2 regions of the Peptoniphilus sp. HMSC062D09 genome follow, and region 1 is predicted to be linked to the other one. Evidence: predicted binding sites of a transcription regulator. Region 1 holds the regulator's gene; the other holds the start of a gene.
What was found. Region 1 encodes HrcA, which represses chaperone genes, less so after heat shock. Its sites were predicted from a motif close to ATTAGCACTCNATANTATNGAGTGCTAAT; they were not measured.
Positions count from the first base shown of each region.

Region 2: groES (co-chaperone GroES) is a predicted target of HrcA. The motif match lies at 5,373-5,401, and genes of this name have one in related genera.

Region 1 is NZ_KV804730.1:74,256-81,997, forward strand. It holds gene hemW (radical SAM family heme chaperone HemW) at 1-920, opposite strand, end outside; gene lepA (translation elongation factor 4) at 907-2,718, opposite strand; gene lepB (signal peptidase I) at 2,745-3,269, opposite strand; gene hrcA (heat-inducible transcriptional repressor HrcA) at 3,657-4,679, shown strand; gene grpE (nucleotide exchange factor GrpE) at 4,688-5,239, shown strand; gene dnaK (molecular chaperone DnaK) at 5,265-7,091, shown strand; gene dnaJ (molecular chaperone DnaJ) at 7,249-7,742, shown strand, end outside.
Region 2 is NZ_KV804698.1:67,671-75,412, forward strand. It holds gene secY (preprotein translocase subunit SecY) at 1-1,186, shown strand, start outside; gene HMPREF2801_RS02505 (adenylate kinase) at 1,196-1,837, shown strand; gene HMPREF2801_RS02510 (KOW domain-containing RNA-binding protein) at 1,841-2,095, shown strand; gene infA (translation initiation factor IF-1) at 2,114-2,332, shown strand; gene rpmJ (50S ribosomal protein L36) at 2,356-2,469, shown strand; gene rpsM (30S ribosomal protein S13) at 2,481-2,843, shown strand; gene rpsK (30S ribosomal protein S11) at 2,856-3,251, shown strand; gene HMPREF2801_RS02535 (DNA-directed RNA polymerase subunit alpha) at 3,278-4,225, shown strand; gene rplQ (50S ribosomal protein L17) at 4,236-4,577, shown strand; gene HMPREF2801_RS02545 (methylated-DNA--[protein]-cysteine S-methyltransferase) at 4,624-5,247, shown strand; gene groES (co-chaperone GroES) at 5,421-5,702, shown strand; gene groL (chaperonin GroEL) at 5,714-7,336, shown strand.

The sequences.
Region 1 (7,742 bases):
TCGGTCATAGTCAAGGTCTCAGAAAATTCCAGGGGTTTTTCTCCCTTATCAAGAGCCTCATAATAATTTTTAAAGTTAGAAAAATTTCTGTAACGCAAATTTTTTATATTTGATGAGGCAGAAAGTCCAAAGGAAAGGTAATCTTTTAGCTTCCAATAAGTCAAATTGTGGCGACACTCAAAGCCATCTTTGGCAAAGTTGGAAATTTCATATTGGTTAAGACCAATTTTTTCAAGTTCATCAACTACATAGTGATACATTGTTCTGTCTTCATCTTCATCGGGAAAGGCAAGGGGACTTTTTTTATGGGCCTCATAAAGTCTTGTGCCTTCTTCTAAGATAAGTGAGTAGTAGGAAAGGTGAGGAATGTCTAATTTTTTTATCTCTTCAAGAGATTTTTCTATATCAAAAAATTTTTGACAGGGAAGGGCAAGCATGAGGTCTAAATTTATATTTGTAAAGCCAGCAGACCTTGCGTTTTCCACAGCCCTATAAATATCTTCGGACTTGTGAATCCTTCCAATCTTTTTTAAAATTTCATCGTTAAAGGACTGGGCACCTATGGAGATTCTGTTAATGCCAGAAGAAAAATAAGTTTCAGCCTTTTCTCGCGTCAGAGAGTTGGGGTTGGACTCAATAGTTATTTCTGGATTTTTAGAAAATTCAAAGTCACTTAAAATTTTAAAAATTCTTTCAATACATTTCTCATCGACAGAAGAGGGAGTGCCGCCTCCGATAAAAACTGTGTCAATAATTTTTTCCCTTAAAAAATTTTCATATAGTTTTATATCTCTCTCCAAATAAGAAAAATATTTTTCAACATTTTCTCTATTTAAAAGAGAAGAGCAGAAGTCACAATAGTGACATCTACTCTCGCAAAAGGGTATATGAATATAAATTGAAATTTTATTTTTCTTCATCGTATTTTAATACAGACAAGAAGGCATCTTGTGGAATGTCAACATTACCCACAGTACGCATTCTCTTCTTTCCTTCCTTTTGTTTTTCAAGAAGTTTTCTTTTTCTTGTTATATCTCCACCGTAACACTTTGCAAGTACATCTTTTCTAAGGGCACGAATTGTTTCTCTTGCAATAATTTTATTTCCAATGGCAGCTTGAATTGGCACTGCAAATTGGTGTCTAGGTATTACATCCTTTAGCTTTTCACAGATTTTTCTTGCACGAGTGTAGGCATTGGACTCGTGAACAATAAGTGAGAAGGCATCTACAAGTTCTTCGTTGATTAAAATATCAAGTTTAACAAGGTCGGACTCTTCGTAGCCAATTAATTCATAGTCATAGGATGCGTAGCCACGAGTTTTTGATTTCAAGGCGTCAAAGAAATCATAGATAACTTCATTTAGGGGCATGTGATAAGTTATGAGGGCCCTTGTCTCTTCAAGGTACTGCATGTCCTTAAAGACGCCACGCCTATTTTGGCAAAGCTCCATAACTTGCCCAACAAAATCAGTTGGCGTCATAATTTCTGCCTTTACAATTGGCTCTTCCATGTACTCAATTTCTGTTGGGTCAGGTAAGTTTGATGGGTTTTGAATGGAAATCATCTCACCATTTTTTTTCATAACATTATAAATAACAGAAGGGGCAGTTGTTACGATGTTTAAGTCAAATTCTCTCTCCAGTCTTTCTTGGATTATTTCCATGTGAAGAAGACCCAAGAAGCCACACCTAAAACCGAAACCAAGGGCAACAGAAGTTTCTGCCTCAAAGTCAAGGGCAGCATCATTTACCTGTAACTTTTCTAAGGCTTCACGAACACTGTTGTACTCTTCGCCTTCACCAGGGTAGACACCGCAAAATACCATGGGTAGAACTTTTTTGTAGCCAGGCATTGGTTCACTTGTTCTCTTATTTTTGTGAGTAATTGTGTCGCCCACTCTTGCGTCCTTTACATTCTTAATGGAGGCAGTTATGTAACCAACTTCGCCTGCGCTTAAAGAATCAAGATTTATGTGACCGTTGGCGATTACTCCAACTTCAACAACTTCAAAAGTTTTGCCTGTTGCCATCATGAGGATTTCGTCGCCAGGTTTTACTTGTCCGTCAATAATTCTCACATGACAAATTACTCCTCTGTAGGAGTCGTAAATTGAGTCAAAGATAAGGGCCTTAAGTGGTGCCTTGTAGTCGCCACTTGGTGCAGGAATCTTGTCCACAATTGCGTGAAGGACATCGTCAATGCCAATGCCTTCCTTGGCAGATATTAGTGGAATGCCTTCAGTGTCAATGCCGATAATATCTTCAATTTCTTCTTTTATCTCGTCAGGTCTTGCACTAGGAAGGTCTATTTTATTTATTACAGGCACAAGTTCAAGGTCTTGGTCAACGGCAAGATAGACATTGGCAAGAGTTTGTGCCTCAACACCTTGGGCAGCATCTACAACTACAATGGCGCCTTCGCAAGCTGCAAGGGAACGAGAAACTTCATAGTTGAAGTCCACATGACCTGGAGTGTCAATTAAGTTTAAGATGTATTCCTTGCCATCTCTGTCGTCCTTGTAGATAAGTCTAATTGCCTTTAATTTAATTGTAATTCCTCTCTCGCGCTCAAGATCCATGGAGTCTAAAACTTGCTCATCCATTTCTCTCTTAGTGAGCATGCCCGTTGACTCGATGAGCCTGTCGGCAAGAGTGGATTTGCCGTGGTCAATATGTGCTATTATTGAAAAATTTCTTATATTATTTTGATTTCTCAAATTTTTACCTCCGTTCTAGGGGATTTTTATTTTATTAGAGTTTCAATTTTTCCTCTATTTTTTAGAGGTAAAATCCTATAAACTGCTGCTGATTTTATTCTCTTTTTTTCGATTGGTCCAAAGTATCTGGAGTCTACGCTCATGCCAGGGAGTCTGTTATCGCCCATGACAAAATATTCATCATCCTTTAAAACAAATTTTTCTTCATCAGATTCTGTATAATCACTTGAAGTATAAGCTTCTTCTAAAACTTTTCCATTTAAAAGGACCTTTCCATCTATAAATTCTATGGTGTCGCCAGGCTTTCCTATAAGTCTTTTGATGTAGTTTCTGTTGTCATTTGGCGCATCGATTACAACAATTTCGCCACGAGGTATGTCAGTAAACCTCTTGTAGGAAAGGCAAATCAATTTGTCCTTTTCATTTAAGGTTGGGTGCATTGACTCTCCATTTACAACAGCTATATTAAAAATAAAATTTCTCACAAAGAGTGCAATTAAAACTGCAGCTACAATTGTGATAATAAAAGATGTAGTTTCACTTTTTTTCAATTAAATCATCTCCAATTACTAATTTTAACATAAATAGCTTGAAGATTGGAATAAATTTAATTTATAGCTATTAGTATTCAATGAGAAGGAAGAGGATTCAATAAGATGAGATAAAAAAATTTCAGGGTCTTGTTAAAAAATTTTGAGAAGCAAGTAATTAATTTTAAAAAATCAAGAGTTTACACACAGAGACTAGGGATAATAAAAATTATATTAAGTTAAAATTTAAAGTAATCTCATAAAAATAAAATTAAAAAAATTTCTAGAATAATTTTCTAGAATAAAAGAAAAAAATTTTTGAAATATCCTTGACAAAGCTTTTGGAAGAGGGTACTATATAAATAGATTAGCACTCGACATTAATGAGTGCTAACAAAGGAGGAAATTATGGATACTAGAAAAATAAATATTTTAAATGCCATAATTGAGGCATACATTGATATGCCCACTCCCGTCGGGTCACGAACTCTATCCAAAGATTACGACCTTGGAGTTAGTTCAGCGACAATAAGAAATGAAATGGCAGATCTTGAAGATCTTGGTTTTTTAAATAAGCCACATCAATCAGCTGGAAGAATTCCTTCTGACAAGGCTTATAGATTTTATGTTGATGAGTTTTTTAAAAGTTTAAATGAATTTCATGACATAGATGCTTCAGAAAAAATCAAGGACAGACTTTTATACACTTCAAGAAATATTGAAGACTTTTATAAAAATTCTGTAAACTTACTTGCCAGCGTCAGCAACTGTACGGCATATCTTATTACACCACAAAAGGCTGACACCAAGATAAAGAGACTTACTCTAGTAAAGATTGATGAAAAAACAGCCCTCTTAGTTCTAATAGGGGACAAGGGAGTTATTGAGAGATATTTTTTAGAAATTGAAAATATTCCTGACGAAGATTTTTATTATATAGAGAAGGTTTTAAATGAAAAGATGTCGGGAATTGATTTTGACAAAATTGAATCACTTAAGATTTCTCTTTCCGATGACATGATTAGGCATGGAAATTTTATTTCCAATGTTGTAAAAATTGCAAGCAAGTTTAATAAAAAGGTCTCATCCATTGAAATTTATTATGACGGCCTCACTAATATTTTAAATTTTGACGAATATAGGGATCTTGACAAGGCTAAAGATTTTATGAGTTTAGTTGAGGACAGAGACAGTTTATTTCAAATCTTAAATAATGATAATTTCACAGGAGATGTGGAAGTGATTATTGGTTCAGAAAACAGTGCAAGTCTTATGAAAGAAAACACCATCATTCGGGCACCTTTTGCCAAGGACTTTGGCATCTATGGCAGCATTGGACTAATTGGACCAGTTAGAATTGATTACACGAGATTGGTTAAGGTGGTTAAAACTTTTAGCGACGCTTTGACGAGAGGATTAAAAGAAATGTGAGGGAGTACATGACAAATGAAGATATAAAAAAAGATAACTTAGATGAAAATAAAGAATTAGAAAATGAAAATATAGAAGATGTAGTTAAAGAGGAAGAAGTTCAAGATGATAGTCAAGAAGTTACCAATGACTCATCTGATGATGAAAAGTACCAAGATTTAATGGACAAGTTCATGAGACTTCAAGCAGACTTTGCAAACTACAAGAGAAGAACTGAAGCTCAAAAGACTGAATATGTTGAGCTTGGAGTTAAAAAAATAGTAAATGACTTACTTCCCGTTCTTGACAATTTTGAGAGGGCTCTAGATTCCATTGGAGAAAAGGACTCAACTTATGACGGGATATTGATGATAAAGGATCAACTTACTGATGTCCTTAAAAAGGAAGGTATAGTTGAGATGAAGGCACTTGGTGAAGAGTTCGACCCAACTTATCACCACGCAGTATTAACTGAAGATTCTGATGAATACGACAGTGGCTATGTAATTGAAGTTTTACAAAAGGGTTATTTAATTAATGACAAAACGTTAAGACCTGCAATGGTCAAAGTTTCACAATAAGTGAATTATTTAGGAGGTAATTTATATGGGAAAAATAATTGGTATTGATTTAGGAACAACTAACTCTGCAGTAGCAGTAATGGAAGGCGGAGACGCTGTAATAATTCCAAACATCGAAGGTAATAGAACTACACCTTCTGTTGTAGCTTTTACAAAAGATGGAGAAAGATTAGTAGGAGAAACTGCTAAGAGACAAGCTATCACAAACCCAGACAGAACTATTTCATCTATTAAGAGACACATGGGTTCTGACTTTAATGTAAAAATAGATTCAAAAACTTACACACCACAAGATATTTCAGCTATGATTTTACAAAAATTAAAATCTGATGCAGAATCTTATCTTGGCGAAAAAATTACTGAAGCAGTAATCACTGTTCCAGCTTATTTTACAGATGCTCAAAGACAAGCAACTAAGGACGCAGGAAGAATAGCAGGACTTGATGTTAAGAGAATAGTAAACGAACCAACTGCAGCTGCTCTTGCTTATGGAGAAGACAAGGACACAGAAGCTCAAACAGTAATGGTTTACGACCTTGGCGGTGGTACTTTCGACGTATCAATTCTTGAACTTTCTGATGGAGTATTTGAAGTACACGCAACTCGTGGTAACAACAAACTTGGTGGAGATGATTTTGACAATAGAGTTATCGACTATATAGCAGAAGAATTTAAGAAGGAAAATGGCATTGACTTAAAGGCTGACAAAATGAGTCTTCAAAGACTTAAGGAAGCTGCTGAAAAGGCTAAGAAGGAACTTTCTTCTACAATGTCAACTAATATCAACCTTCCATTTATTACAGCATCACAAGCTGGTCCACTTCACTTAAATATGGACTTAACTCGTGCTAAATTTGATGAACTTACAGCAGACCTTGTAAAGATGACTGAAGGACCTGTTAAGGATGCACTTTCTGATGCAGGACTTTCTGCAAGTGACATTGACAAAGTTCTTCTAGTTGGTGGTTCAACAAGAATTCCAGCAGTACAAGAATGTATTAAAAAATTAACTGGCAAACAACCTCAAAAGGACATCAACCCAGACGAATGTGTTGCTCTTGGTGCAGCTATTCAAGGTGGAGTTCTTTCAGGTGATGTAAAAGACTTGTTACTACTTGATGTAACACCACTTTCTCTAGGAATTGAAACAATGGGTAACATCACAACAAGACTTATTGAAAGAAATACAACTATTCCAACTAAGAAGTCACAAGTATTTACAACTGCAGCCGATAACCAAACTTCTGTAGAAATTCACGTACTTCAAGGTGAAAGACAAATGGCTAAGGACAATGTAACTCTTGGCAGATTTACCCTTGATGGAATTGCTCCAGCAAGAAGAGGAGTGCCACAAATTGAAGTAACATTTGACATTGATGCTAATGGTATTGTAAATGTAAGTGCTAAAGATTTAGGCACAGGCAAGGAACAACACATCACAATTACATCTTCAACTAACTTAAATGAAGAAGAAATTGAAAAGAAAGTTAAAGAAGCTGAAATGTACGCACAAGAAGATGCTAAGAAGAAAGATTTAATTGAAGCAAAGAACAATGCTGACTCAATGATCTATCAATCTGAAAACACATTAAAAGATGTGGAAGGAAAAATTTCTGATGCAGACAAGACTAAGATTGAAGATGCAATTAAGGGTCTTAAGGATGTAAAAGATGGCGAAGACCTTGAAGCAATTAAGTCTAAAACAGAAGAATTGACTCAAGCTTTCTACGCAATTTCTGAAGAAATTTATAAGCAACAAGGAGCACAAGGACAAGCTGGAACTACAGATGCTAAACAAGATGATGATGTAGTTGACGCTGACTATGAAGTTGTTGATGATGACGAAGAATAATAATTAAATAAAATTGTTGCAGTTTCGGCTGCAACTTTTTTTATGTTTAAAATTATTTTGTTTTTCTTGCAAAAATTTGTGGGAAAAATTGAAATTACAAAATAAGCTTTATTTTTCCAAGACTTTATATTAGAATATAAAACTATTGAGGTGGAAGATGAGAAATTTTTATGAAATTCTTGAAGTTGAAAAAAATGTAACAAAGGAAGAATTAAAGAGATCTTATAAAAAGCTTGCGAAAAAGTATCACCCTGACTTAAATCCAGGAGACGAAGTGGCAGAGGCAAGGTTTAAGGAAATTTCCTATGCCTATGAAGTCTTATCTGACGACGAAAAGAGACAGATTTACGATGTCTATGGCGAAGAAGGCCTTAAGGGCAACATGGGTACTTCTGGCAGCAGCGGCTTTGGTGGATTCTCTGATATTTTTGATGACATCTTTGATATTTTTGGCGGCTCAAGATCAAATAGATACGAATATGCAAATAGAAAGGACATGCCAAAGAAGGGACCTGACACTAGAGTTGATGTAACTCTTGATTTCTTTGAAGCAATTTTTGGCGTGGAAAAAGAAATTTCAGTAAAGGTTAAGGAAGAGTGCGGCCATTGTCACGGCAGCAAAATGGAACCTGGCTCAGAAAAACATGAGTG
Region 2 (7,742 bases), on a different contig from region 1:
ACACATTGCCGTTCCATACATGAACTCACAAGTTATTTCACAACTTATGAGTGGAGCAGGCGGATCAATTTTCTCCTTCCTAGATTTAATGGCAGGAGGTAACTTTAGACGATTTACAATTTTTGCTGCTAACATTTATCCATATGTTACTGCATCAATCATTCTTCAACTTTTGACAATTGCCATTCCTTCATTGGAATCTCTTGCAAAGGAAGGGGAAACTGGTAGAAAGGCAATAGCTAAATATACTAGATATCTTTCTACTGCTATAGCTCTTGTTCAAGCAATTGGTTATACTTTTGGTTTCTTTAGAAAGGCAATCGATGCTACAAGTGCTCTTGAATACACAACTATAATCCTATCAATAGTAGCAGGTACTTCTATACTTGTTTGGATAGGTGAACAAATAACTGAACATGGAATCGGAAATGGTATTTCAATTTTAATTTTTGCAGGTATTGTTTCAAGATTTCCAATTGATATAGCTCAATCTATTGCTCTTGTAAAGGCAGGCAAATCTAGCCCAATCTTCTTAGTGCTATTTGTAATAATTGCTATTGCAATTGTTGTATTTGTAGTAACACTTACGGAAGGTGAGAGAAGAATCCCTGTGCAATATGCTAAGAGAGTTGTAGGAAGAAAGATGTATGGCGGACAAGCTACTCATATTCCTATTAAGGTTTTGATGACTGGTGTTATGCCAATTATCTTTGCCAACTCACTTCTTGCTATTCCAGCAACTATTGCTATGTTTACAAGTGAATCAACTAGAAATTGGATTCAAAAATGGTTAACTCCTGCTGGAGGACCTGGAGCTGTGATTTATATAATATTTACTGTTATTCTTATTGTATTCTTCACATTCTTCTACACTACAATCCAATTCAACACTGTTGAATACTCTAAAAACCTTCAAGCTAATGGTGGTTTTATTAGTGGTATTAGACCAGGAAAACCTACAAGCGATTATTTAGGCAGAACTTTAAATAGATTGGTTATGCCGGGAGCAATTGCACTTTCTATACTTGCAGTTCTTCCAACTATACTAACACTTATTTCAGGTCTACAATTTAATTATGGTGGTACATCAATTATCATCGTAGTTGGTGTTGTACTTGAAATTCATAGAGTATTAGAACAACAATTAATCATGAGAAATTATCGTGGTTTCTTAAAGAATAAATAGGAGGCATTTATGAAATTAGTTATATTGGGACCTCCAGGGGCCGGCAAAGGCACACAAGCTGAATATATTGTTGAAAGATACAATATTCCACACATTTCAACTGGAGATATCTTTAGAGAAAATATTAAGAACAATACAGAACTTGGTAAAGAAGCTAAGTCTTATATGGACAAGGGTCTTTTAGTTCCTGATGATCTTGTAATCGCCCTTGTTGAAGATAGACTTAACAAGGCTGATGCTAAAGAAGGATTTCTATTAGATGGTTTTCCAAGAACTGTGGCTCAAGCTGTTAGTCTTGACTCTATTTTAGACAAGAACAATGACAAATTAACTAAGGTTATTAATATTTCAGTTGACCCTGAAATTTTAATAGAAAGAGCTGTTGGAAGACGAGTTTGTAAAACTTGTGGAATGACTTATCATGTTAAATTCAATCCTCCAAAGGAAGAAGGAATTTGTGATAAGGATGGCACTAAGCTTATTCAAAGAGATGACGATACTGAAGAAACTGTAAAAACTAGAATTTCAGTTTACTTTGATCAAACTGCACCTCTTATTGATTACTACAGGGCACAAAATCTTCTTGTAGACATCGATGGTGCTAAGGATATTGACAAGGTATTTGAAGATATAGTTAATGGTCTCGAATAGTTCATGGATAATACATTTAGTCTTTTTAAGGGACAAGTTGTAAGATCCAAAAAAGGTAGAGATGAGGGAAAAGTTTTTGTAATCACTGAGATTATTGACAAAGACTACCTTTATCTTGTAGATGGAAAACTGAGAAAGCTAGATCGACCAAAGAAAAAAAAGGTAAAACATCTTTATATATATAAGGACATTATTGATCTTGATAATAAAGATCTTAATGATTCTTATATTAGGAAGAAACTATTACCTTATAGCTAAAGGAGGATCCTTAATAATATGGCTAAAGAAGATGTAATTGAAGTTGAAGGCGTTGTTGTAGACGCTCTTCCAAATACTCATTTCAAGGTAGAACTTGAAAACGGACATATCATACTTGCTCATATTTCAGGTAAATTGAGAATGAATTATATTAGAATTCTTCCTGGTGATAAGGTGACAGTTGAGCTTTCACCTTATGATCTTACAAGAGGAAGAATAACTTGGAGAAAGAAATAATCCTAAGGTTAGGAGGCATTTAAATGAAAGTAAGACCATCTGTAAAAAAGATGTGCGAAAAGTGCAAAATAATTAAGAGAAACGGAAAAGTAATGGTAATCTGTGAAAATCCGAAACATAAACAAAGACAGGGATAAGGGAGGTAATTATGGCTAGAATTTCCGGTGTAGATTTACCTAGAGAAAAGAGAGTTGAAATCGGACTCACTTATATTTATGGTATTGGAAAACCTAGATCTCAAGCAATTTTAACTGCTGCAGGTGTTGATTTTGATACAAGAGTTAAAGATTTGACAGAAGCTGAACTTGCTAAAATCAGAGATGAAATAGATAAATACCACGTAGAAGGTGATTTGCGTCGTGATGTTGCAATGAGCATCAAGAGACTTCGTGAAATCAACTGTTATCGTGGAAGAAGGCATAAAATGGGTCTTCCTGTAAGAGGACAAAAAACTAAGACTAATGCTAGGACAAGAAAAGGTCCTAAGAAACTTGTTAGTAAAAGTAAGTAAGGGGGGACTTTAATGGCTAAAAAACAAAAAGTTACACGTTCAAGAAGACGTGTTCGTAAAAATATTGAAAAGGGCGAAGCTCACATAGCTTCAACATTTAACAACACTATGGTTACTCTTACTGATATTAACGGTAATGTTATATCTTGGGCAAGTGCTGGACAACTTGGATTTAGAGGTTCAAGAAAGTCAACTCCTTTTGCAGCACAAGAAGCAGCTCAAGAAGCAGCTGAAAAGGCTAAAGAACATGGATTAAAAAGCGTTGATGTATATGTAAAGGGTCCAGGTTCAGGAAGAGAAGCTGCAATTAGATCTCTTCAAGCATCAGGTCTTGAAGTAACTATGATTAAAGATGTTACTCCAATTCCTCACAATGGATGTAGGCCACCAAAACGTAGAAGAGTCTAAGCTATTTATCGAGAAGGAGGGTACCCATGATTGAAATTGAAAAACCTAGGATTAGTATTGAAGAATTAGATGAGTCAGGTTTATATGGCAAATTTGTCGTTGAACCACTAGAAGCTGGATTTGGTATCACTATTGGAAATTCCTTAAGAAGAGTGCTACTTTCCTCTCTACCAGGCGCAGCTGTATCTTTCATCAATATACGCGGCGTTGAACATGAATTTGATACAATTCCAGGGGTATTGGAAGATGTACCTGAAATAGTTTTAAATATTAAATCTATAGTTTTAAAGATGACTGAAGATGAACCTGTAAAACTTATTATAGAAAAGAAGGGCAAGGGAGAAATTAAAGCCTCTGACATTGAACTTCAACCTCATGTAACTATTATAAATCCAGATCAACATATAGCTACTCTAAATGAAGATGCTGATTTTTATCTTGAAATGATGGTTGAAAAGGGAAGAGGCTATGAACCTTCTGAACTTAAAAAGGATGAAATAACTGAAATTGGAATTATTCCAATGGATTCTAACTTCACTCCTGTGGAAAAAGTAAACTGGAAAGTTGAAAACACAAGAGTGGGACAAAGAACTGATTATGATAGATTAATCCTTGAAGTTACAACAGATGGCTCTATGAAAGCTGATGAAGCTACATCTCTTGCAGCAAAAATCTTGACAGAACATCTTGAACTCTTCATTGGCCTTAAAGAACATGTCAGTGAAATAAATTTGATGGTTGAAAAAGAAGAGGATCAAAAAGAAAAAGTTCTCGAAATGACAGTTGAAGAATTAGATCTATCTGTTAGGTCTTTTAACTGCCTAAAGAGAGCTGGAATAAACAGCGTTGAGGAACTTACTAATAAGACTGAAAGTGAAATGATGAAGGTTAGAAATCTTGGTAGAAAATCCCTACTAGAAGTAACTGAAAAACTTGAAGAATTAGGACTTGGCCTCAAAGCTGAAGAAGATTAAGGAGGACATTATGGCAAAAAACAGAAAACTTGGCCGTAATTCAAGTCATAGAAAGGCAATGCTTAGAAACCTTGTTACTTCTCTTTTGCGTGAAGGTAGAATTCAAACTACACACACAAGAGCTAAGGAAGTTCAAAAGATTGCTGATCGTATGATTACACTTGGAAAAAGAGGCGACCTTCACGCAAGAAGACAAGCTTTAGCATATATTTATTCAGAAGATGTTGTTACAAAATTATTTGACGAATACGCTGAAAAGTATGCAGATAGAAATGGTGGATACACTAGAGTATTGAAGATGGGTCCAAGACGTGGAGACGGTGCAGAAATTTCAATTATAGAATTAGTATAAGGAAATCCAATGGGGTTTCCTTTTTTTTTATACTTTTGGAGGTTCTATGCTTTATAGAAGTATTTATAGTTCTCCCCTGGGGAAAATTTTAATCTTTTTTCATGAGGAATCTCTTCTTGGACTTTATTTTGAAGGGCAAAAAGAATTTAATGACCTTATGAAGAATGAAGAGGTAAAAAATTTTGATGATGGGAAAAATTTTGAGATAAAAGATAAAAATCTTAGGTGTGAAAATCTTGGTCATGATAAAAATAAAGTGTCTGGAGAAAAAATTTGTGACGATAAAATTTTGGAAGAGACTAAAAAATGGCTGGACCTATATTTTTCTGGCGAGGACCCAAATTTTACTCCATCTTTAAAGTTAAGGGGCACAGAATTTAGAAGAGATGTGTGGAAAATTTTATTGGAGATCCCCTATGGGGAGACTCTTAGCTATAAAGACATAGCAAATAAACTTATGGCCAGTGGAAAGTATGAGAGGATGTCTTCTCAGGCAGTGGGCGGTGCAGTAGGGCACAATCCTATTTCTATAATCATACCTTGCCACAGGGTTGTGGGGACAAGTGGGTCTCTTACTGGCTATGCAGGAGGGCTTGCTAGAAAGGTAAGGCTCCTAGAACTTGAAGGCATAGATGTAAATAAATTTTTCATGCCAAAAAATCACAAATAATTTTTATTCAAAAATTTTAAGGAGAATTTTAAAAAATTCTCGCCACAAACTACTTCAAGAAAATTTTACAATATTTTGTTACTTTTAAGCTTGAAAAAATTTTTCTAATGTATTATCATATAAGTATTAGCAGAAGACATTAGTGAGTGCTAAATTTAAGGAGGTTAATATAGATGAAACTTAGACCACTTGACGATAAAATCGTCATCAAGAAAATTGAAAAAGAAGAAACAACTGCTTCAGGCATAGTTCTTCCATCATCAGCCAAGGAAGAATCAAACATTGCAGAAGTTGTTGCAACGGGAAATAAGTTAGATACAGACGAAGATATGAAAGGACTTGTAAAAGTTGGAGACAAGGTTATTTTCTCAAAGTATGCAGGAAATGACATCGAACTTGACAAGGAAAAGTACACAATTATAAAATTCCAAGATATCTTGGCAGTTATTGAATAAGGAGTGATAACATGGCAAAGGAAATTAAATTTTCAGAAGATGCTAGAAAAGGCTTAATAAAAGGTATCAATACTCTTGCTGATACAGTTAAGGTTACACTTGGACCTAAGGGCAGAAATGTAATTTTAGACAAGGAATATGGCACACCACTTATTACAAATGATGGTGTTACTATTGCAAGAGAAATTGAATGTGAAGATAAATTTGAAAACATGGGGGCACAACTTTTAAAGGAAGTTGCTACAAAGACTAATGATGTTGCAGGTGACGGCACAACAACAGCTACTCTACTTGCTCAAGCAATTATTAGAGAAGGAATGAGAAACCTTGCAGCAGGTGCAAACCCAATGGTTCTACAAAAGGGAATTGAAAAGGCAGTGGAAAAAACTGTTGAAGAAATCAAAAACTTCTCTACAGAAGTTTCTTCAAAGGAAGCAATCGAGCAAGTTGCATCAATTTCAGCTGCCAATGAACAAGTTGGAAAGCTAATTTCTGAAGCAATGGAAAAAGTTGGCAACGACGGCGTAATCACTGTTGAAGAATCAAAATCCATGGGGACAAGTCTTGATGTAGTTGAAGGTATGCAATTTGACAGAGGATACCTATCCCCATACATGGTGACAGATTCTGACAAAATGGTTGCAGAATTAGAAGATCCATATATTTTAATTACAGATAAAAAGATCTCAAATATACAAGAAATTTTGCCACTACTTGAACAAGTTCTTCAAGCATCAAAACCACTTCTTATCATAGCAGATGACATTGACGGCGAAGCACTAGCAACTCTAGTTGTAAACTCTCTAAGAGGAACACTAAATGTAGTTGGAGTAAAGGCCCCAGGCTATGGCGACAGAAGAAAAGATATGCTACAAGACATTGCAATCTTAACAGGTGGACAAGTTGTTTCATCTGACTTAGGTCAAGACCTTAAGGACGCAACAATAGATATGCTTGGCTCTGCAGCAAAGGTTAGGGTAGAAAAAGACCTTACAGTTATAGTAAATGGTGCAGGGGAAAAATCTGAAATTGAAAATAGAATTTCCCACATTAAAAATCAAATAGAAGAATCAGATTCAGAATTTGACAAGGAAAAATTACAAGAAAGACTTGCAAAACTTTCTGGCGGAGTTGCAGTAATCCAAGTAGGAGCAGCAACAGAAGTTGAACTTAAAGAAAGAAAGCTAAGAATCGAAGATGCCCTTGCAGCAACAAGAGCAGCAGTAGAAGAAGGAATTGTTGCTGGTGGCGGAACAGTACTAATCGACTCAATAGACGCAGTAGCGAAAGTAGTTGACGAGTTAGAAGGTGACGAAAAAACTGGCGCAAATATAATTCTTAAGGCACTAGAAGAACCACTAAGACAAATAGCAGAAAACGCAGGACTAGAAGGTTCAGTAATAGTAGAACATGTAAAGACAAAAGAAGCAGGCATTGGCTTTGACGCATATAAGGCAGAATATGTAGACATGAAGAAGGCTGGAATAGTAGACCCAACAAAGGTAACAAGATCAGCCCTACAAAACGCAGCAAGCGTAGCATCAATGATTTTGACAACAGAAGCAGCCGTAGCCAACATAAAAGAAGACGCCCCAGCAATGCCTCCAATGAATCCAGGCATGGGTATGATGTAACGATAAGAAAAACCGAGACTCGTCTCGGTTTTTCTGGTTTTCACAGCGAATGCGAGCGTTAGCGATGCAGGAGCTGATGAAAAATCTTATCCAGGGAGCGCGGAAAATGCGAATGAATAATGAGCATTTTCAAGCGAGTCGGATTGTAAATCAAGAAACAACCTAAAAAAAGACAGTCACAAAAAGCGGCTGTCTTTTTTGTTTTCACTACGAAGTCGAGCGAGAGCGAAGACTGAGTAGATGAAGAAGCTTATCCAGCGAACGAAGACGATGCGACCGAATAGGGAGCATTGTCGAGTGAGTCGGACTTGTAAATCAGAAAACAACCTAAACAAAGACAGTCACAAACATGGCTGTCTTTTTAAATGCCTTCACAGCAAATGCGAGCGTTAGCGACGCATGAGCT